4 regions of the Rhizobium sp. 21-4511-3d genome follow, and region 4 is predicted to be linked to each of the others. Evidence: predicted binding sites of a transcription regulator. Region 4 holds the regulator's gene; each other region holds the start of a gene.

Region 1 (4,466 bases), on a different contig from region 4:
CGCAGATGAACGGCGCCGAAGTGGCGCGCAAGTTGCGCGCCGACCGGCGTTTCGAAAACCTGCCGATCATCTTCCTGACCTCGATGGATATATCGGGTTCGGAAAAGGAATTCGCGGCGCTGAACGGCCAGGCGCATCTGATGAAGCCGGCGCGCGCCAACCTGCTGCGCGGCACGATCGTCGAGGTCGTCAGGGCCAAGCGCGTCAAGCAGGCGTCCGAAGCCGAGCTTGCGCGGCTGCAGGCCGAGCTCGCCGCCAAGGCGCCGGAGCCGGAAGAGGCCGAGCCCGAAATCGAGACGCCGCGCCGCAAGGCCGATTTCATCGACGTGCTGGTGGCCGAGGACAACGAGGTCAACCAGATCGTCTTCACGCAGATCCTGCAGGGCACGGGCCTGAGCTTCCTCGTCGTCAACAACGGCCAGGAGGCGGTCAATGCCTGGGAAGCGCATTCGCCGCGGATCATCATGATGGATGTATCGATGCCCGTGATGAACGGTCACGACGCGACACGGGCGATCCGCTCGCGCGAGCGCGGGCAGGGGCACCGCGTGCCGATCATCGGCGTCACCGCGCATGCGCTGGAAAGCGACCGCGAGCTCTGCCTCGATGCCGGCATGGACGACTACATGTCGAAGCCGATCAGCCCCGAGCTGCTGGAAGAGAAGATCCAGCTGTGGCTCGGCAAGAGCGAGCCGCTGCCGGGCCGCTCCGGCCTATAGGACCTTCGGGCCGCAGAGCATTTCGCGCTTTCCCGCAAAGCCCTTTCGCCGCTCGACGGCAAAGCCTGCCGCAACGAGATTGCGCCGGACGAAGCCGGCCGCGGCATAGGTGGCGAAGCTGCCGCCGGGAACGGTCTTCTCGCAGACGAGTCGCATCAGCTCTTCCGACCACATGTCGCCGTTGCGCGACGGGGCGAAGCCATCGAGATACCAGGCGTCGAAGCGCGGCTCGGCGGCCCTGACGCCATCGAGTGCCGCGCCGCAGACGACGCTGAGACGGGTCTGCGGATCGAGATCGAGGCTGATGATGCCTTGCGGGTTATCGGGCCAGGCGGCGGTCAGGCCGTCGCGCTCGGTATCGATCTCCGGCCAGTGCGACAGAGCGCGGGCAATCTCGTCGCGCTGCATCGGATAGAGCTCGAAGGAGATGAAATGCAGGTGCTGGCCATTCCTGCGGTGCAGCTTCCACTGTCGCCAGGTCTCGGCGAAGTTCAGGCCGGTGCCGAAGCCGAGCTCGCCGATCTGGAAACTGTCCCTTTCCGCCCAGCGTTCCGGCAGGCCGTTGCCGGAAAGGAAGACGTGGCCGCATTCGAGCCGGCCGTCGGTCTGGCAATAAAAGTGATCGCCAAAGGCCTGCGAATAGGGCATATCGCCGTCTCGCCATTCGAGCGGCTGGCTGTTGCTGCCAATCTGATCGGGATCGATATCTGTCATGCCACAAGCCGATAGTCCGGCTCTTCTCTCCGGTCAATCCGCCGATCTCTTGATCGCCGGCGGCGGCATCATGGGCCTGTGGGCGGCGGTATATGCCGAGCGGCTGGGCATCGACACGCTGCTGATCGATGCCGGGCGGATCGGCGGGGGCGCCAGCGGCGGCCTGCTGGGCGCGCTGATGCCGCATATGCCGGACAAGTGGAATGCCAAGAAGCAGTTCCAGTTCGATGCGCTGCTCAGCCTCGAAACCGAGATCGCGGCACTGGAAGCCGCCACCGGCCTTTCCGCAGGCTACCGCCGCTCCGGCCGGATCATTCCGCTGCCGAAGCCGCATCTGAAGACGATCGCGCTCCGGCATTCGGCCGATGCCGAGGTCAACTGGAACCAGCAGGGCCGGGCGTTTCACTGGCATGTTTCCGATCAACCCGCCGTCACCGGCTGGATCGACCCGGCTGCGGGCGACAGCGGTTTCGTGCACGACACGCTGGCGGCCCGCGTTGCGCCGCGAGCGCTGGTCTCGGCGCTCAGGGCGTTTCTCGATCGGGCGCGGCACGTGCGGATCGCAGAGATGGCGGCGCTTGGCTCGCTGGATGTGGAGGCAGGTACTGCCGAGATCGATGGCGATCGAGTGAGTTTCGGTCACTGCATCATCGCGGCCGGGCATGCATCGTTTCCGATCCTGCAGCGCTTCAATCCGGGTTTGCTGCAACCACTGGGCCAGCCGGTGAAGGGGCAGGCGGCACTGCTGAAAGCCGATATTGATCCGGCTCTTCCCGTCATCTTCCGCGACGGTCTCTATATCGTGGCGCATGAAGGCGGGCATGTCGCGATCGGCAGCACCAGCGAGAACAGCTTTGCCGATCCCCATGGCACCGATGACCAGCTGGAACCGTTGATTGCGGCTGCGCGCGAAATGGCGCCGGCGTTGGCGGATGCGCCTGTCGTCGAGCGCTGGGCAGGGCTGCGGCCGAAGGCGATCGATCGCGATCCGATGGTGGGGCGCCATCCCGATCATCCCCGGCTCCATGCGCTGACGGGTGGTTTCAAGGTGAGTTTCGGGCTCGCCCACCGGCTGGCGGAATGCGTCACTGGCGAAATTGCCGGTCAGCCCGCGGGGTTCGACCTGCCGGATAGTTTCGCGCTTTCCAGCCATATCACGGCCGCTTCACGCTAAACGTGAATTAGTCCAAAGCTTATTTCGTTATTCTGTCATGCAAATCACCTATCTGCTAGCGCATCGACGGTGCCGGATTCGGCCGTGCACTGCACTCTCAGATGGAGGAAATCGCATGCGTTATGCCATTTGCTTCACGCCTTCGCCGAGCGATCCGCTCAGCCATGTGGCGGCCAATTGGCTTGGCCGTAACGTCTTTTCGGGCGAGATGCTGGAGCCGCCGGCCGTTCGCGGTCTCGGCATTCACGAAATTGCCTTCCACACGGCAGTGCCGCGCCGCTATGGATTTCATGGCGTCCTCAAGGCGCCGTTCCACCTTTCCGCGGATGTTTCGGAAGCGCAACTCCTGCGGGAGTTGATGCGGTTCTCCGGCACGATCCAGCCTTTCAGCGTTCCGCGCATCGAGGTGGCCCGGCTCGGCAATTACTACAGCCTAGTGCCGACGCTGCCCTGCGAGAATGTGCGCTATCTGGCATCTTCCATCGTCCAGCATTTCGATCGCTTTCGCGCGCCTCTGTCGGAAGCCGATATCGAGCGCAGCGATCCCGATGGCCTGTCGGCGGCGCAATTCGCCAATCTGCACCGCTGGGGCAACCCTTACGTGATGGACGAGTTCCGTTTCCACATGCCGGTCACCGGCCCGGTCAACTGTGTCGACATGCCCCGCATCGAGCAGGCGCTGCGGTCGATCTTCGAGCCGGTGCTGAACGATCCGATCCAGATTTCCAACATCGCGCTGATGATGGAAGAGGGGATGGGCGGTCCCTTCCGCGTGCATTCGCTGCATCCGATGGGCAAGGTCAGCGCCCGCAAGATCGCCTGATCACTTTTGTTCAAGAAGCCGGCGCGGATTGATGCTATATCCGCGCGATGCAGAATATCTCGCAGGAACAGGCAACCGATGCCATGCCGCTTGCCGGCGCGGAGACGACGCGCTTCTGGCGCGACCGCCGTTTCGGCGGCATGGAATGCCTGAGCGCGACCTTCCTGACCCACGAATTCGCGCCGCATGCGCATGATACGTTCAGCATCGGCGCCATCGAGAGCGGCAGCCAGATCGCCACGATCCGCGGCACGCGCGAGGCATCCGGCCCCGGCGACCTCTATCTGATCAATCCCGGCGAGACGCATGACGGGGCGCCGACCGAGGGCGGATACCGCTACCGGATGATCTATCCTGACATGGCGCTGTTCCGGGAAGTCCTCGAAGATGTGACCGGCAAGAGCTTTCAGGGTACGCCGGCCTTCGGCAAGCAGATCCTGCACGATCCGAAGCTCGCTGCCGCTTTTCAGCAGGCGCATGAAATTCTCGAAATCGGCAGCGGGGCGCTGGAGAGCAGCCAGGCGATGTTCCAGGTTCTCGACGCTATGTTCCGCCAGCATGGCAGCTCGATCATCGTGCCCGTCGATACCAAGGAACGGTCGGCGGTGCGCCGGGCGCGCGATTACCTGATGGAGAACTACGCGACCGATATCGGGCTCGAGGAGCTCGCAGGCGTTGCCGGTCTCAGCCGCGCGCATCTGATCCGCGCCTTCCGCAAGGAATTCCACATCACGCCGCATGCCTTCCTCACCGACATCCGGGTGCGGATCGCGCGGCGCAAGCTGCAGGCGGGCGAGCAGCCGGCCGAGATCGCGCTCGAATGCGGCTTTGCCGATCAGGCGCATTTCACCCGCCACTTCAAGGCGCGCACCGGGATAACGCCCGGCCAGTACCGCGCCCGATAATCACTTTCGTTCAAGACGCCGCTTCGGCGCGGCTCTATGACCTCCGCAGCAAGCGGAGTTTTTGAACGTGAACAAGAATGAATTCTGGGCGGAATTTTCCGGCGGCATGCGGGCAATCGCGCCGCTGATCG
Region 2 (4,466 bases), on a different contig from region 4:
AGAAGATCATCGAAGCCTGCTTCGATGTTGCGAACCGCCTCTTCGGCATCCGCGCGGTCGAGAAAAAGGGGATCGCCGCCTATCATCCGGATGTGCGCGTGTTCGAGATCCGCGATGCCGGTGACACGCTGGTGGCGCTGTTCCTCGGCGATTACTTTGCCCGCGGCTCGAAGCGCTCGGGCGCCTGGATGAGCTCGTTCCAGTCGCAGCACAAGCTGACGCTGAAGAACGGCAACAAGGGCGAACTGCCGATCATCTACAATGTCTGCAATTTCGCTAAGCCTGCCGAAGGCAAGCCCGCGCTGCTGTCGCTCGATGATGCCCGCACGCTGTTCCACGAATTCGGCCATGCGCTTCACGGCATGCTGTCCAACGTGACCTATCCGTCGGTCTCGGGCACTGGTGTTTCGCGCGATTTCGTCGAGCTCCCCTCGCAGCTTTACGAGCACTGGCTGACGGTGCCCGCGATCCTCAAGCAATATGCGGTGCATTTCGAAACCGGCGAGCCGATGCCGCAGGCGCTGCTCGACAAGGTTCTGGCGGCGCGCACCTTCAACGCTGGTTTCAACACGGTGGAGTTCACCTCCTCGGCGATCGTCGACATGGAATTCCATACGCGCGATGCGGTCGATGATCCGATGGCGGTCCAGGCCGAGGTGCTTGCCGAGCTCGGCATGCCGAAGTCGCTGGTCATGCGCCATGCCTCACCGCATTTCCAGCATATCTTCTCGGGCGGTTATTCGGCCGGCTACTATTCCTACATGTGGTCGGAAGTGCTCGATGCCGATGCTTTCTCCGCCTTCGAGGAAACCGGTGATGCCTTCAATCGCGAGATGGCGGCAAAGCTGAAGGACAACATCTATTCGACCGGCGGCTCGATCGATCCCGAGGATGCCTACAAAGGCTTCCGCGGCAAGCTGCCGACCCCGGACGCGATGCTGATCAAGAAGGGGCTTTCGACCTTCAAGGAATTGTCCGGCAGCGACGCGTAACAAAACTGTCGCTGAAGTTTCGGCAAACCGTCATGCGGTTTTCAAGAGACTGACATGACGGGTGCCCAAGGCTGGGGCGGGACGATTCGATCCCGCTCCTGAAGGGCCTTGGGATGATCTTGAAGCAAACGACGCGCCGCCGGTTCCTGACATCGGTGGGTGCAGTCGGCGGCTTTGCGGCGGCAAGCCTGGCAATGCCCTATTACGCCCGCGGCTCGTCGAGCCGGCCGGTCTTTACCTCGGGCGTGCAATCGGGCGATGTCGATGCGGCCTCGGGTGTCGTCTGGACGCGGGTCGACCGGCCGTCGCGGCTGTTCATCGAATATTCCACCACAGACAAGTTTGCCAACGCTGTGCGGCTCGCGCCCTTCGACGTGACGCCGGAGACCGATCTTGCCGGCAAGCTGCTGGTGACCGGTCTGCCGCCGGATCAGGAGATCTTCTATCGCTTCGTCGCGGCTGACCTGCAGGACATCAACAGCCGTTCCGAGCCCATTCGAGGCGAATTCCGCACGGCGCCGGTCTCCAGACGCAATCTCCGCTTCGTCTGGTCGGGCGATACGGCGGGGCAGGGCTGGGGCATCGATGACAAGGGGATGCGGACCTATCGGACGATCGCCTATCACCGGCCGGATTTCATGATCCATTCCGGTGATACCATCTATGCCGACAACCCAATCCCCGATGAGATCGCGCTCCGCGGCGGCGGGGTCTGGAAGAACCGGATCGTCACCGAGGAAAAGCGGACGATCGCCCAGACGCTGCCGGAGTTCCGCGGCCAATGGAAATATAATCTGCTCGACGAGCATGTGACCGCGCTCAATGCCATCTGCCCGGTCTTCCACCAGTGGGACGACCACGAGGTTCTCAACAACTGGTCGCCATCGACCGATCTCAGCGCCGATGACCGCTACAAGGAAAAGTCGGTCGCCGTGCTTGCGGTGCGCGCCAGCCGCGCCTTCCATGAGATGACGCCGATCCGCTATATCGCCGCGGAGCCCGGCCGCATCTACCGCAAGGTCTCCTATGGCCCGCTGCTCGATGTGTTCTTCGTCGATCTCCGCTCCTATCGCGGACCCAACACGCATGGTCTCGATGAAGAATTGACGCCGCAGTCGCGGATTTTCGGCGAGGCGCAGGTCGCGTGGCTGAAGCGCGAGCTGGCGCGATCGACAGCGACATGGAAGGTGATTTCCTGCGATCTGCCGATTGGATTGGTGATCTGGGACGACTACGGCAAGCGCCGGGGCAGCGAATCCATATCGAACGGCGATAACGGTGCACCGCTTGGCCGCGAGCTGGAATTTGCCGATCTGCTGCGTTTCATTCGCGACGCGGCGATCGGCAATATCGTCTGGCTGACGGCGGATGTGCATTACACGGCCGCCCATTATTACGATCCCGGCAGGGCGAAGTTCCAGGATTTCCTGCCATTTTGGGAGTTCGTATCCGGACCACTCCACTCCGGCACATACGGGCCTCAGGAGCTCGATGGCACGTTCGGGCCAGAAGTGCGCTTCATCAAGGCGGCACCCGGCGGCATCGAGTCGAACCTGCCACCATCGGCAGGGATGCAGTTCTTCGGCCTCGTCGATATCGACGGGGAAAGTGAGCAGATGACGGTGCGGCTGATGGACCGCGACGACAACGAATTGTGGCGGACTGTCATCGACCCGCAACGTGTGAGTTAACCTGGAATGGCGCTTCGGACCTCTTACCCCTTTCGCAATCGCGAAAAACACTGTATGAGCGCGCCAAACGTAATAGGCGCCTCCCTCCGACGTAGCGCCCCAGCCTCAGAGATTTGACACAATGGCACTTCGCAACATCGCGATTATCGCGCACGTTGACCATGGCAAGACGACACTGGTGGACGAGCTGCTCAAGCAGTCCGGCTCCTTCCGCGAGAACCAGCGCGTTGCAGAACGCGTCATGGACTCCAACGACCTCGAAAAAGAGCGTGGCATCACCATTCTCGCCAAGGCGACCTCGGTCGAGTGGAAGGGTGTCCGCATCAACATCGTCGACACCCCCGGCCACGCCGACTTCGGCGGTGAAGTCGAGCGTATTCTCTCGATGGTGGATGGCGCGATCGTTCTCGTCGACGCTTCCGAAGGCCCGATGCCGCAGACGAAGTTCGTCGTCGGCAAGGCGCTGAAAGTCGGCCTTCGCCCGATCGTCGCGATCAACAAGATCGACCGTCCGGATGGCCGCCACGAAGAAGTCATCAACGAAGTGTTCGACCTCTTCGCCAACCTCGACGCGACCGACGAGCAGCTCGATTTCCCGATCCTCTACGGTTCGGGCCGCGATGGCTGGATGAACGTCAACCCGGAAGGTCCGAAGGACCAGGGTCTCGCACCGCTTCTCGACCTCGTGCTCGAGCATGTTCCGGAGCCGACGGTTCACGAAGGCCCGTTCACGATGATCGGCACGATCCTCGAAGCCAACCCCTTCCTCGGCCGTATCATCACCGGCCGCGTCAATTCCGGCTCGATCAAACCGAACCAGGCCGTCAAGGTTCTGCATGCTGACGGCAAGACCATCGAAACCGGCCGTATTTCCAAGATTCTCGCATTCCGCGGCATCGAGCGTCAGCCGATCGAAGAAGCGCATGCAGGTGATATCGTCGCGATCGCCGGCCTCTCCAAGGGCACCGTCGCCGACACGTTCTGCGATCCGTCCGTCAGCCAGCCGCTGCAGGCTCAGCCGATCGACCCGCCGACCGTCACGATGTCCTTCATCGTCAACGACAGCCCTTACGCTGGCACCGAAGGCGACAAGGTCACCTCGCGCGTCATCCGCGACCGTCTGTTCAAGGAAGCCGAAGGCAACGTTGCGCTGAAGATCGAAGAGTCCTCCGAAAAGGATTCGTTCTTCGTTTCCGGCCGCGGCGAACTGCAGCTGGCCGTTCTCATCGAAACCATGCGCCGTGAAGGCTTCGAGCTTGCCGTTTCGCGTCCGCGCGTCGTCATGCACAAGGATGAAGCGACCGGCCAGATGCTCGAGCCGATCGAAGAAGTCGTCATCGACGTCGATGAAGAACATTCCGGCGTCGTCGTTCAGAAGATGTCTGAGCGCAAGGCTGAAATGACCGAGCTGCGTCCGTCGGGCGGCAACCGTATCCGTCTGAAGTTCCTCGCGCCGACGCGCGGCCTGATCGGCTACCAGTCGGAACTGCTGACCGACACGCGCGGTACGGCCGTCATGAACCGCCTGTTCCACGACTATCAGCCGTACAAGGGCGAAATCGGCGGCCGCGTTAACGGCGTTCTGCTCGCCAACGAAGCTGGCGAAGCCGTTGCCTACGCCCTGTTCAACCTCGAAGATCGCGGCCCGATGATCATCGACGCCGGTGAGAAGGTCTACATGGGTATGATCATCGGCATCCACAGCCGTGACAACGACCTCGAAGTCAACGTTCTCAAGGGCAAGAAGCTGACCAACATCCGCGCCGCCGGCAAGGATGAAGCC
Region 3 (4,466 bases), 190 kb from region 4:
GGGCTTGGCTTCAGCCTCGAAAGCTTAGTTCGAGTTTGCTTCTTCGAATTCGCGCAGGATGGCGTTGCCTTCCTTGACGGCTTCGTCGAGCGCCTGCTGGGCGGTCTGCTTGCCGGACAGCACGGTTTCGAACTGCTGGTCGATGACGTCACGGATCTGCGTCAGGTTGCCGAAACGAACGCCCTTGGAGTTGTCGGACGGCGTGCCGCGCAGGATCTGCTTCAGGCCAACGTCAGAGCCCGGGTTCTTTTCGTAGTAACCCTGCGACTTGCCGAGGTCGTAAGCAGCAGTGGTGATCGGCAGGTAGCCAGAGAACTGGTGCCAATCAGCCTGAACTTCCGGCTGGCTGAGGTAGGTGTAGAACTTGGCAACGCCCTTGTAGACTTCCGGCTTCTGGCCGTTCAGCGTCCAGAGCGTCGCGCCGCCGATGATCGAGTTCTTCGGATCCTTGGTGACGTCGTCGTAGTAGGGCAGCGTCGAGAAGCCGACCTGGAAGGCCTTGGCGTTGTTGATGACGCCAGCGCGCGAACCCGAGGAGCCCATGTAGATGGCGCATTCCTGCGAGTAGAACTTCGGAGCTGCATCGGGGCCGCCACCCGGGCCGCCGTACTGGAAGTAACCGGCATCCTGCCACTTCTTCAGGTCGGTCCAGAGACGAGCCTGGTTCGGACCGTTGAAGCTCAGCTCAGCCTTGGTGCCACCGAAACCGTTCTGCAGCGTGCCGTAGGGCAGGTCGTGGATGGCCGAGAAGTTCTCGAGGCCGAGCCAGGTTGCAGCGTAGGTGATGGTGAAGCCGCACTTGGCAGCGCCGGAATCGACGATCTTCTTCGAGAACTCAGCCAGTTCGGCATAGGTCTTCGGAGCGACTTCCGGATCAAGACCAGCCTTCTTGAAGACGTCCTTGTTGTAATAGAGGATCGGCGTCGAGGAGTTGAACGGGAAGGAGAGGATGTTGCCTTCCGGGTCGGAATAGTAACCGACGACGGGAGCGATGAACTTCGACGGATCCCACGGCTCGCCTTCATCGGCCATCAGCTTGTAGACTGGATAAACGGCACCCTTGGCGGCCATCATCGTGCCGGTGCCGACTTCGAAGACCTGAACGATAGCCGGCTGCTGACCTGCGCGGAAAGCAGCGATAGCGGCCGTAAGGGTTTCCGGATAGGTGCCCTTGAAGACCGGGGTAACGTGGTATTCGGTCTGGCTGTCGTTGAACTTCTGAACGATCTGCTCGAGCTTCTGGCCGAGCTCGCCGCCCATGGCGTGCCACCAGGTGATTTCGGTTGCGGCAAAGGATGCCGACGAAGACAATACGACCGCAGCGGCGGCCAGAGAAAACGTCTTGAACATGGATAAACCCTCTCCACCAGTTATTGGGGTGAGGAAGCCAATAGAGGCCTTCCGTGACGTCTCCTTTACATTTGTATGACAGAAAAATTACAAATGCACGCCTATGCAAGACCGCTAAAAGGCATTGGGGAAATGCCGTGGCAGCCGGCCCGGAAGCACTGCAACGATATCGTAGCGCTGCGACAACAAGTGGCTATTGGCCTGACGGGCGAGCCAGAGATCGCTCGCATCGCGAATGCGTTTCTGAGCCGCATAAGAAACTGCATCGACCGCGACCCGCTCGTCGCGCCGGGCTTTGACCTCGACGAAAACAGCAAGATCGCCCTTTCGGGCAATGATATCGACCTCGCCAAGCTTAGTGCGATAGCGGAAAGCCGCGATGCGGTAGCCCTTCATCAGCAGGTAGAGCGCCGCCACATATTCGGAGAAATGTCCGCGGCGGAGCGCCTTTTGTCTGCTGACGCTCGTGCCGCTATCGCTCATCAGGCGCCCTTCATGTCGAGGAGCCGCTGATAGAGTTCCTTGCGCGGCAGACCGGTGAGCCGCGCCGCCTCGGCTGCCGCTTTCGCCGTTGGCATGGTGCCGGAGAGATCGGCAAGGATCGCATCGACGTCAGCGGCGTCAGCCGGTTTTTCCTCCGGCGGCGCGACGACGAGGACGATCTCGCCTTTCACATTATCGTTCTCGGCATAATAGGCGGCGAGATCGGCAAGCGTGCCGCGGCGAAACTCCTCGTAGGTCTTCGTCAGCTCGCGGCAGACGGAGGCCATGCGATCGCCGCCGAGCACGTCGGCGGCGGCCGAAAGCGTCGCGCCGATGCGGTGGGGTGATTCAAAGAAGAGCAGCGTAGCGGGGGTCGCCGCGAATTCACCGAGCCGGTCGCGCCGCGCCTTGTCCTTGACGGGAAGAAACCCGGCAAAGAGGAAGGCATCGTTCGGCAGACCTGAACCGACGAGTGCGGCGAGCGGCGCCGAGGCGCCGGGGATCGGGATGACGCGGTATCCGCTGTCGATCGCCGTCTGCGCCAGCCGGTAACCGGGATCGGAAACCAGCGGCGTTCCGGCATCGGAAACGAGTGCGACGGACTTTCCGGCCTCCAGCGCCTGCAGCAGGCGCGGCCCGGCCTCGTCGGCATTATGTTCGTGATAGGCGAAAGGGCGGTTCTGAATGCCGTAGCGATCGAGCAGCACGCGGGTGACGCGCGTATCCTCGCAGGCGAGCACATCGGCACCGGCAAGCGTTTCGAGCGCGCGAAGCGTGATATCGCCGAGATTGCCGATCGGCGTCGCGACCAGATAGAGCGCGGCCTCGAGCGGGCGCGCAGGTATGCTGACATTATGCAGGCGGTAGGTGCGATGCTTGCCGCCCTCGCCCGCCGTCTCTTCATGACTCAATTTCAAAGGCCCTCTCTGGCGTCGGCCCTTTATGCGCGCAGGCTTCGTTCGCGGCAAGGGTTCGGATTTCTGTGAGCATCATCGTGTAAAACCACCTTTGCAGCCGCGCGAAGCCTTGCACCCCTTGCAATGCCCGGCAAAGTTCTGCCATTTTGCCCGTCCACTCCTCCGGCCATGGAGCCGGAAAGGCATTTTCTGGCGCGCCTGCGCGCCCGGACAGTCACGGTCGAAAGCGGTAGCATCCCATGCGTATTACTATTGAGCGTTCCAATCTCCTGAAGTCGCTGAACCACGTTCACCGCGTCGTCGAACGCCGGAACACGATCCCGATCCTGTCCAACATCCTGCTGCGTGCCGACGGCCAGAACCTCGACATGAAGGCGACCGACCTTGATCTCGAAGTCACGGAAGCGACGCCCGCCAATGTCGAACAGGCCGGCGCGACCACCGTTCCCGCCCACCTTCTTTACGACATCGTCCGCAAGCTGCCCGACGGCTCGGAAGTTCTGCTTGCGACATCGACGGATGGCGGCTCGATGACCGTGCAGTCCGGCCGCTCGAAATTCTCGCTGCAGTGCCTGCCGCAATCCGACTTCCCGGATCTGACCGCCGGCACCTTCACGCATTCCTTCAAGCTGAAGGCAACGGATCTCAAGATGCTGATCGATCGCACCCAGTTTGCGATCTCGACCGAAGAGACCCGCTATTACCTGAACGGCATCTTCTTCCACACGATCGAGAGCGAAGGCGACCTGAAGCTGCGCGCTGTTGCGACCGACGGTCACCGTCTCGCCCGCGCCGACGTCAAGGCGCCGTCGGGCTCCGAGGGAATGCCGGGCATCATCATTCCGCGCAAGACCGTCGGCGAGTTGCAGAAGCTGGTCGACAATCCCGAGGCGATGGTCACCGTCGAGGTTTCCGACGCCAAGATCCGCCTGAGCATCGGCTCGATCGTCATGACATCGAAGCTGATCGACGGCACGTTCCCCGATTATCAGCGCGTCATCCCGACCGGCAACGATAAGGAAATGCGCGTCGATTGCACGACCTTCGCGCAGGCCGTCGACCGCGTCTCGACCATTTCGTCCGAGCGCGGCCGTGCCGTGAAGCTGGCGCTTTCCGAAGGACAGCTGCTGCTCACCGTCAACAACCCGGACTCCGGCAGCGCGACGGAAGAAGTCGCAGTCGGATACGACACGGACGCGATGGAAATCGGCTTCAACGCCAAATATCTGCTCGACATCACTGCACAGCTTTCCGGCGATCAGGCCGTGTTTCTGCTGGCCGATGCCGGTTCGCCGACGCTCATTCGCGACACGGCCGGCGATGATGCACTCTACGTTCTGATGCCGATGCGCGTGTAAACGCGCGTCGCATTTGGCGGGCAAAGTTTTCAGATTGCGACGTTTGGTCTTGTTTTACTGCTGGATGATTGCAATTAGATAGCCAGCGGTTTGTTGCTTGACGAGGAGGATGGCATGGCGTTGCGGCTGAAAGAACGGCTCGGCAAAAAGTTCGATGAGGAAATTCGCTTCTTCAAGGGCATGATGCAGGGGCCGAAAACCGTCGGCTCCATCGTCCCTACCTCCTCCATCACCGCCAAGAAGATGGCGAGCGTCATCAACCTCAACTCCGGACTGCCGGTGCTTGAGCTTGGACCGGGAACCGGCGCCATCACCAAGGCCATTCTCGGTCGCGGCGTGAAGCCGGAGCGGCTGGTCG
Region 4 (4,466 bases):
TCCGCAGTCACCACCAGAGGCGGCAGGAGACGGATGACGTTATCGCCCGCCGGGACACCCAGCAGATGCGCGCTGCGGATCGCAGCCAGGAGTTCGCTCGAGGGAACGGCGGCCTTGATGCCGAGCAGCAGGCCTTCGCCGCGGATATCCTCGATCACGTCAGGATAGCGATCCTTCAGCGACGCCAGACCCTGGCGGAAGACCAGCGACACATCGCGGACGTGCTGCAGGAAGCCATCGGCGAGCACGATATCGAGAACAGCACTGCCAACGGCCATGGCAAGCGGATTGCCGCCATAGGTCGAGCCGTGCGTGCCAGCCTTCATGCCGGAGGCCGCCTCATCCGTCGCAAGGCAGGCGCCGAGCGGGAAACCGCCGCCGATGCCCTTGGCAACAGCCATGATGTCAGGTGTCACGCCCGACCATTCATAGGCGAAGAACTTGCCGGTACGGCCAACGCCGGTCTGCACTTCATCGAGGATCAGCAGCAGGCCATGCTCATCGCAGAGCTGGCGCAGCGCCTTCATGAACTCGACGGTCGCCGGGCGGATACCACCCTCACCCTGTACGGGCTCGATCAGAATGCCTGCCGTTGCGTCGGTGATCGCCGCGCGGACGGCTTCGACATCGCCGAACGGCACCTGGTCGAAACCGGGGGTCTTCGGACCGAAGCCTTCGAGATACTTCTCCTGGCCGCCGGCGGCGATCGTCGCCAGCGTACGGCCGTGGAAGGCGCCTTCGAAGGTGATGATATGGAAGCGCTCCGGATGACCCTTCGAATACTGGTAGCGGCGCGCGGTCTTGATTGCGCATTCCAGGGCTTCCGCACCCGAATTGGTGAAGAACACCTTGTCGGCGAAAGTCGCTTCCGTCAGCTTAGTTGCGAGCTTTTCCTGACCGGGGATCTCATAGATATTGGAGAGGTGCCAGACCTTCTCGGCCTGCGCCTTCAGCGCATCGACAACGTGAGGATGGCTGTGGCCAACGGAGGTCACGGCAACGCCCGCGCCAAAATCCAGATATCGCTCGCCGGTCTCGGTAATCAGCCAGACGCCCTCACCTCGCTCGAACCGCAGAGGGGCACGAGAATAGGTATCATATAGCGGCGCGGCTTCAGCCATGGCGCGGTCTCCTGTCAGCGTTATGGGCAACCGGACTCCGGCTAAAAAACCAGGTCCGAAAAATTAAAAATGCCGCCTCTCGGCGGCGCTGTGCACTATTTACTTTTCGCACTGCAATGTCAACAAAACTACGGCTTTCGTGGCTTCTGGGTGACGCTCAAGCGATGTCGCGTTTCATCAACAGCTAATGTTGCAGAAATGACTCTGTGGGGAAGCAAGTTGGGGAAAACTTGAAATTCGATTCATCCGGATTCCCGCGACTCTTGTCACGGAGTCAGCCTCACACTAGGTTAAAACTCAATTACTAGACTGCATGCGGCGGAACTAGTCACCAAAATTAGTCAAGCGTTTCTTGTGTCGGATTCATCCGGGGCAAACGGTGAAGGATTCTGCCTTCACAACGCTTAAACGGCGGAGACACAGGGCATGAACTGGACAGACGAGCGGGTCGAGAAACTCAAGAAACTGTGGTCCGAAGGGTTGAGCGCGAGCCAGATCGCGGCGCAACTTGGAGGCGTAAGCCGAAATGCCGTCATCGGCAAGGTTCACCGTCTGGCACTGCCGGGCCGTGCCAAGGCCGGCGGCAATGCAACGGCGGCACGGGCTCCGAAGCGCACGACTTCGGCACCGCGCGCTCCGAACTACGCATCGCGCATGACGACCCGCACCGTTGCCCGCCCGCAGGGCGCAACGATGCTGAAGGAAGAGATCGAAATCGACGTCATGGAGGAGATGGAATATCGTCCGGCTTCCAACGTTGTCGTGCCGATCTCCCGCCGTCTTGGCCTGACGGAACTGACCGAACGCACCTGCAAGTGGCCGGTCGGCGATCCGCTGAAGGACGATTTCCATTTCTGCGGCTGCGAAAGCCCGGATTCTTCGCCCTACTGCACGTATCATCAGCGTCTGGCTTACCAGCCGGTCAATGATCGCCGCAGGGCCGCAGCCCGGGCAAACTGAGCCGGGTAAAGACAAACGAAAAACGGGCCTTTCGGCCCGTTTTTTTGTATCTGCATGTCAGGAGGCCGTAGCCTCCCTCACTCAGGCTTCCATGGAGTAGCCGGCACCGCGGACGGTGCGAATGACATCCTGCATGTTCGAGAAGTTGAGCGCCTTGCGCAGGCGACCGACATGGACGTCGACGGTGCGCTCGTCGACATAGATGTCGTGACCCCAGACGCCGTCGAGCAGTTGCGAGCGCGAGAAGACGCGACCCGGCGACGACATCAGGAACTCCAGAAGACGAAACTCGGTCGGCCCGAGACGGACTTCGCGGGTCTTGCGGTGAACGCGGTGCGTTTCGCGGTCGAGTTCGATATCGCCGCACTTCAGCACGGTCGAGAGAACTTCCGGCTTGGCGCGGCGCAGCATCGCCTTGACGCGGGCAACGAGCTCGGGCGTCGAGAACGGCTTGACGACGTAGTCGTCGGCGCCGGTCGACAGGCCACGGACGCGCTCGCTCTCTTCGCCGCGCGCCGTCAGCATGATGATCGGCAGGCGCTCGGTTTCCGGGCGCATGCGCAGCCGGCGGCAGAGCTCGATGCCTGATACGCCAGGCAGCATCCAATCGAGGATAAGAAGGTCCGGCGTGCGCTCCTGAAGGCGGATTTCCGCCTCGTCGCCGCGCAGGATGGTATCGACTTCGAAACCTTCGGCTTCGAGATTATAGCGAAGAAGCACGCTCAGTGCTTCTTCGTCTTCAACGACTGCAACTCTCGGGATCATTCTATTCTGTCTCCTGAGGCCCGGTCCGGATGATTATTCCGTTACCGCGCCGACGGTGTTGGCGGTGTCGTCCTTCGGACGCTCGCCTTCCGGCTGAGCGCCGGTCGCCATGTAGTAGATTGTTTCAGCAATGTTCGTGGCGTGGTCGCCGATGCGCTCGATGTTCTTGGCGCAGAAGAGCAAATGCGTGCAGCTGGTGATGTTGCGCGGATCTTCCATCATGTAGGTCAGGAGCTCGCGAAACAGCGACGTGTACATCGCGTCGATTTCCTCGTCGCGCTCGCGGATCGACTTCGCCTTGTCGGCAGCGCGCGTCGTGTAGACGTCGAGCACTTCCTTCAGCTGGACGAGAGCGAGCTCGGAGAGATGCTCCAGGCCACGGGCGAGCTTGCGCGGAACGCCGGTGCTCTGCACGGCGATGACGCGCTTTGCGGTGTTCTTGCCGAGGTCGCCGACGCGCTCGAGGTCGGCGGCGATGCGGATCGAACCCATGATCTCGCGCAGGTCCGACGCCATCGGCTGGCGGCGGGCGATGGTGACAATCGCCTTGTCGTTGATCTCGCGCTCGGCGTGATCGAGGATCACGTCGTCGGAGATGACCTTCTGCGCCAGCGCCGCGTCGCCATTGACGAGGGCGCGGACAGCGTCGGAAACCATCTGCTCGGCCAGGCCGCCCATTTCGGAAATGCGGCGCGAGAGGAACTTCAGGTCTTCGTCATACGCAGAAAAAATATGTGTCGATGCCATGGGTAAAGTCCTTGAGTGTCTATCGGGGGTCGTGACGCCAAAGATCAGCCGAAGCGGCCCATGATGTAATCCTGGGTGCGCGGATCGTCCGGATTGGTGAACATCTTGTCGGTGTCGTTCTCCTCGACGAGGTTGCCGAGGTGGAACATGGCCGTGCGCTGCGAAACGCGGGCGGCCTGCTGCATGGAGTGCGTGACGATGACGATCGTGTAGGCTTCGCGCAGCTCGTGGATCAGTTCCTCGACCTTTGCGGTGGCGATCGGGTCGAGTGCCGAGCACGGCTCGTCCATCAGGATAACTTCAGGCGAGACTGCAACGGCGCGGGCGATGCAGAGGCGCTGCTGCTGACCGCCGGAGAGGCCGGTGCCGGATTCATGAACGCGGTCCTTGACCTCGTTCCAGAGGCCGGCGCGCTGCAGGCTGGTCTCGACGATCTGGTCCATGTCGGCCTTGGTCTTGGCCAGACCATGGATGCGCGGGCCGTAGGCAACGTTTTCGTAGATCGACTTCGGGAACGGGTTCGGCTTCTGGAACACCATGCCGACGCGGGCGCGCAGTTCGACCACGTCGATATCCGGATCGTAGATATCGTCGCCATCGAGCGTGATCTTGCCGGTGACGCGGCAATTGTCGATCGTGTCGTTCATGCGGTTCAGGCTGCGCAAGAAGGTGGACTTGCCGCAGCCCGACGGGCCGATGAGCGCCGTAACGGTGTTTTCGCGGATGTTCAGCTTGACGTCGAAGAGGGCGCGCTTTTCGCCGTAATAGACGGAAACGTCCTGGCCGATCATCTTGTAGGGAATGCTGTTCATCTTCTGGTCCAGAGCCTTTTCAACTGCTGCTTCTGTCAACATGTTCATTGGGTTTTACTCC

Evidence for each region. The regulator PhoB, encoded in region 4, activates phosphate uptake and scavenging genes when phosphate is short. The targets are predictions, from matches to a motif close to TGTCATNNANCTGTCAT.
Region 1: ACQZ5H_RS18485 (DUF1045 domain-containing protein) is a predicted target of PhoB. The motif match lies at 2,630-2,646, and genes of this name have one in related genera.
Region 2: ACQZ5H_RS21040 (alkaline phosphatase D family protein) is a predicted target of PhoB. The motif match lies at 1,021-1,037, and genes of this name have one in related genera.
Region 3: ugpB (sn-glycerol-3-phosphate ABC transporter substrate-binding protein UgpB) is a predicted target of PhoB. The motif match lies at 1,426-1,442, and genes of this name have one in related genera.

The regions. Positions count from the first base shown of each region.
Region 1 covers NZ_JBNWCF010000008.1:105,498-109,963, forward strand. The annotation lists gene ACQZ5H_RS18470 (response regulator) at 1-719, shown strand, start outside; gene mnmD (tRNA (5-methylaminomethyl-2-thiouridine)(34)-methyltransferase MnmD) at 714-1,433, opposite strand; gene ACQZ5H_RS18480 (NAD(P)/FAD-dependent oxidoreductase) at 1,432-2,607, shown strand; gene ACQZ5H_RS18485 (DUF1045 domain-containing protein) at 2,723-3,430, shown strand; gene ACQZ5H_RS18490 (AraC family transcriptional regulator) at 3,478-4,335, shown strand; gene ACQZ5H_RS18495 (AzlC family ABC transporter permease) at 4,442-4,466, shown strand, end outside.
Region 2 covers NZ_JBNWCF010000009.1:295,605-300,070, forward strand. The annotation lists gene ACQZ5H_RS21035 (M3 family metallopeptidase) at 1-992, shown strand, start outside; gene ACQZ5H_RS21040 (alkaline phosphatase D family protein) at 1,106-2,683, shown strand; gene typA (translational GTPase TypA) at 2,805-4,466, shown strand, end outside.
Region 3 covers NZ_JBNWCF010000007.1:273,323-277,788, forward strand. The annotation lists gene ugpB (sn-glycerol-3-phosphate ABC transporter substrate-binding protein UgpB) at 25-1,350, opposite strand; gene ACQZ5H_RS17610 (YraN family protein) at 1,465-1,833, opposite strand; gene rsmI (16S rRNA (cytidine(1402)-2'-O)-methyltransferase) at 1,833-2,744, opposite strand; gene dnaN (DNA polymerase III subunit beta) at 2,990-4,108, shown strand; gene pmtA (phospholipid N-methyltransferase PmtA) at 4,223-4,466, shown strand, end outside.
Region 4 covers NZ_JBNWCF010000007.1:84,165-88,630, forward strand. The annotation lists gene ACQZ5H_RS16660 (acetylornithine transaminase) at 1-1,121, opposite strand, end outside; gene ACQZ5H_RS16665 (GcrA family cell cycle regulator) at 1,548-2,081, shown strand; gene phoB (phosphate regulon transcriptional regulator PhoB) at 2,163-2,846, opposite strand; gene phoU (phosphate signaling complex protein PhoU) at 2,880-3,593, opposite strand; gene pstB (phosphate ABC transporter ATP-binding protein PstB) at 3,638-4,453, opposite strand.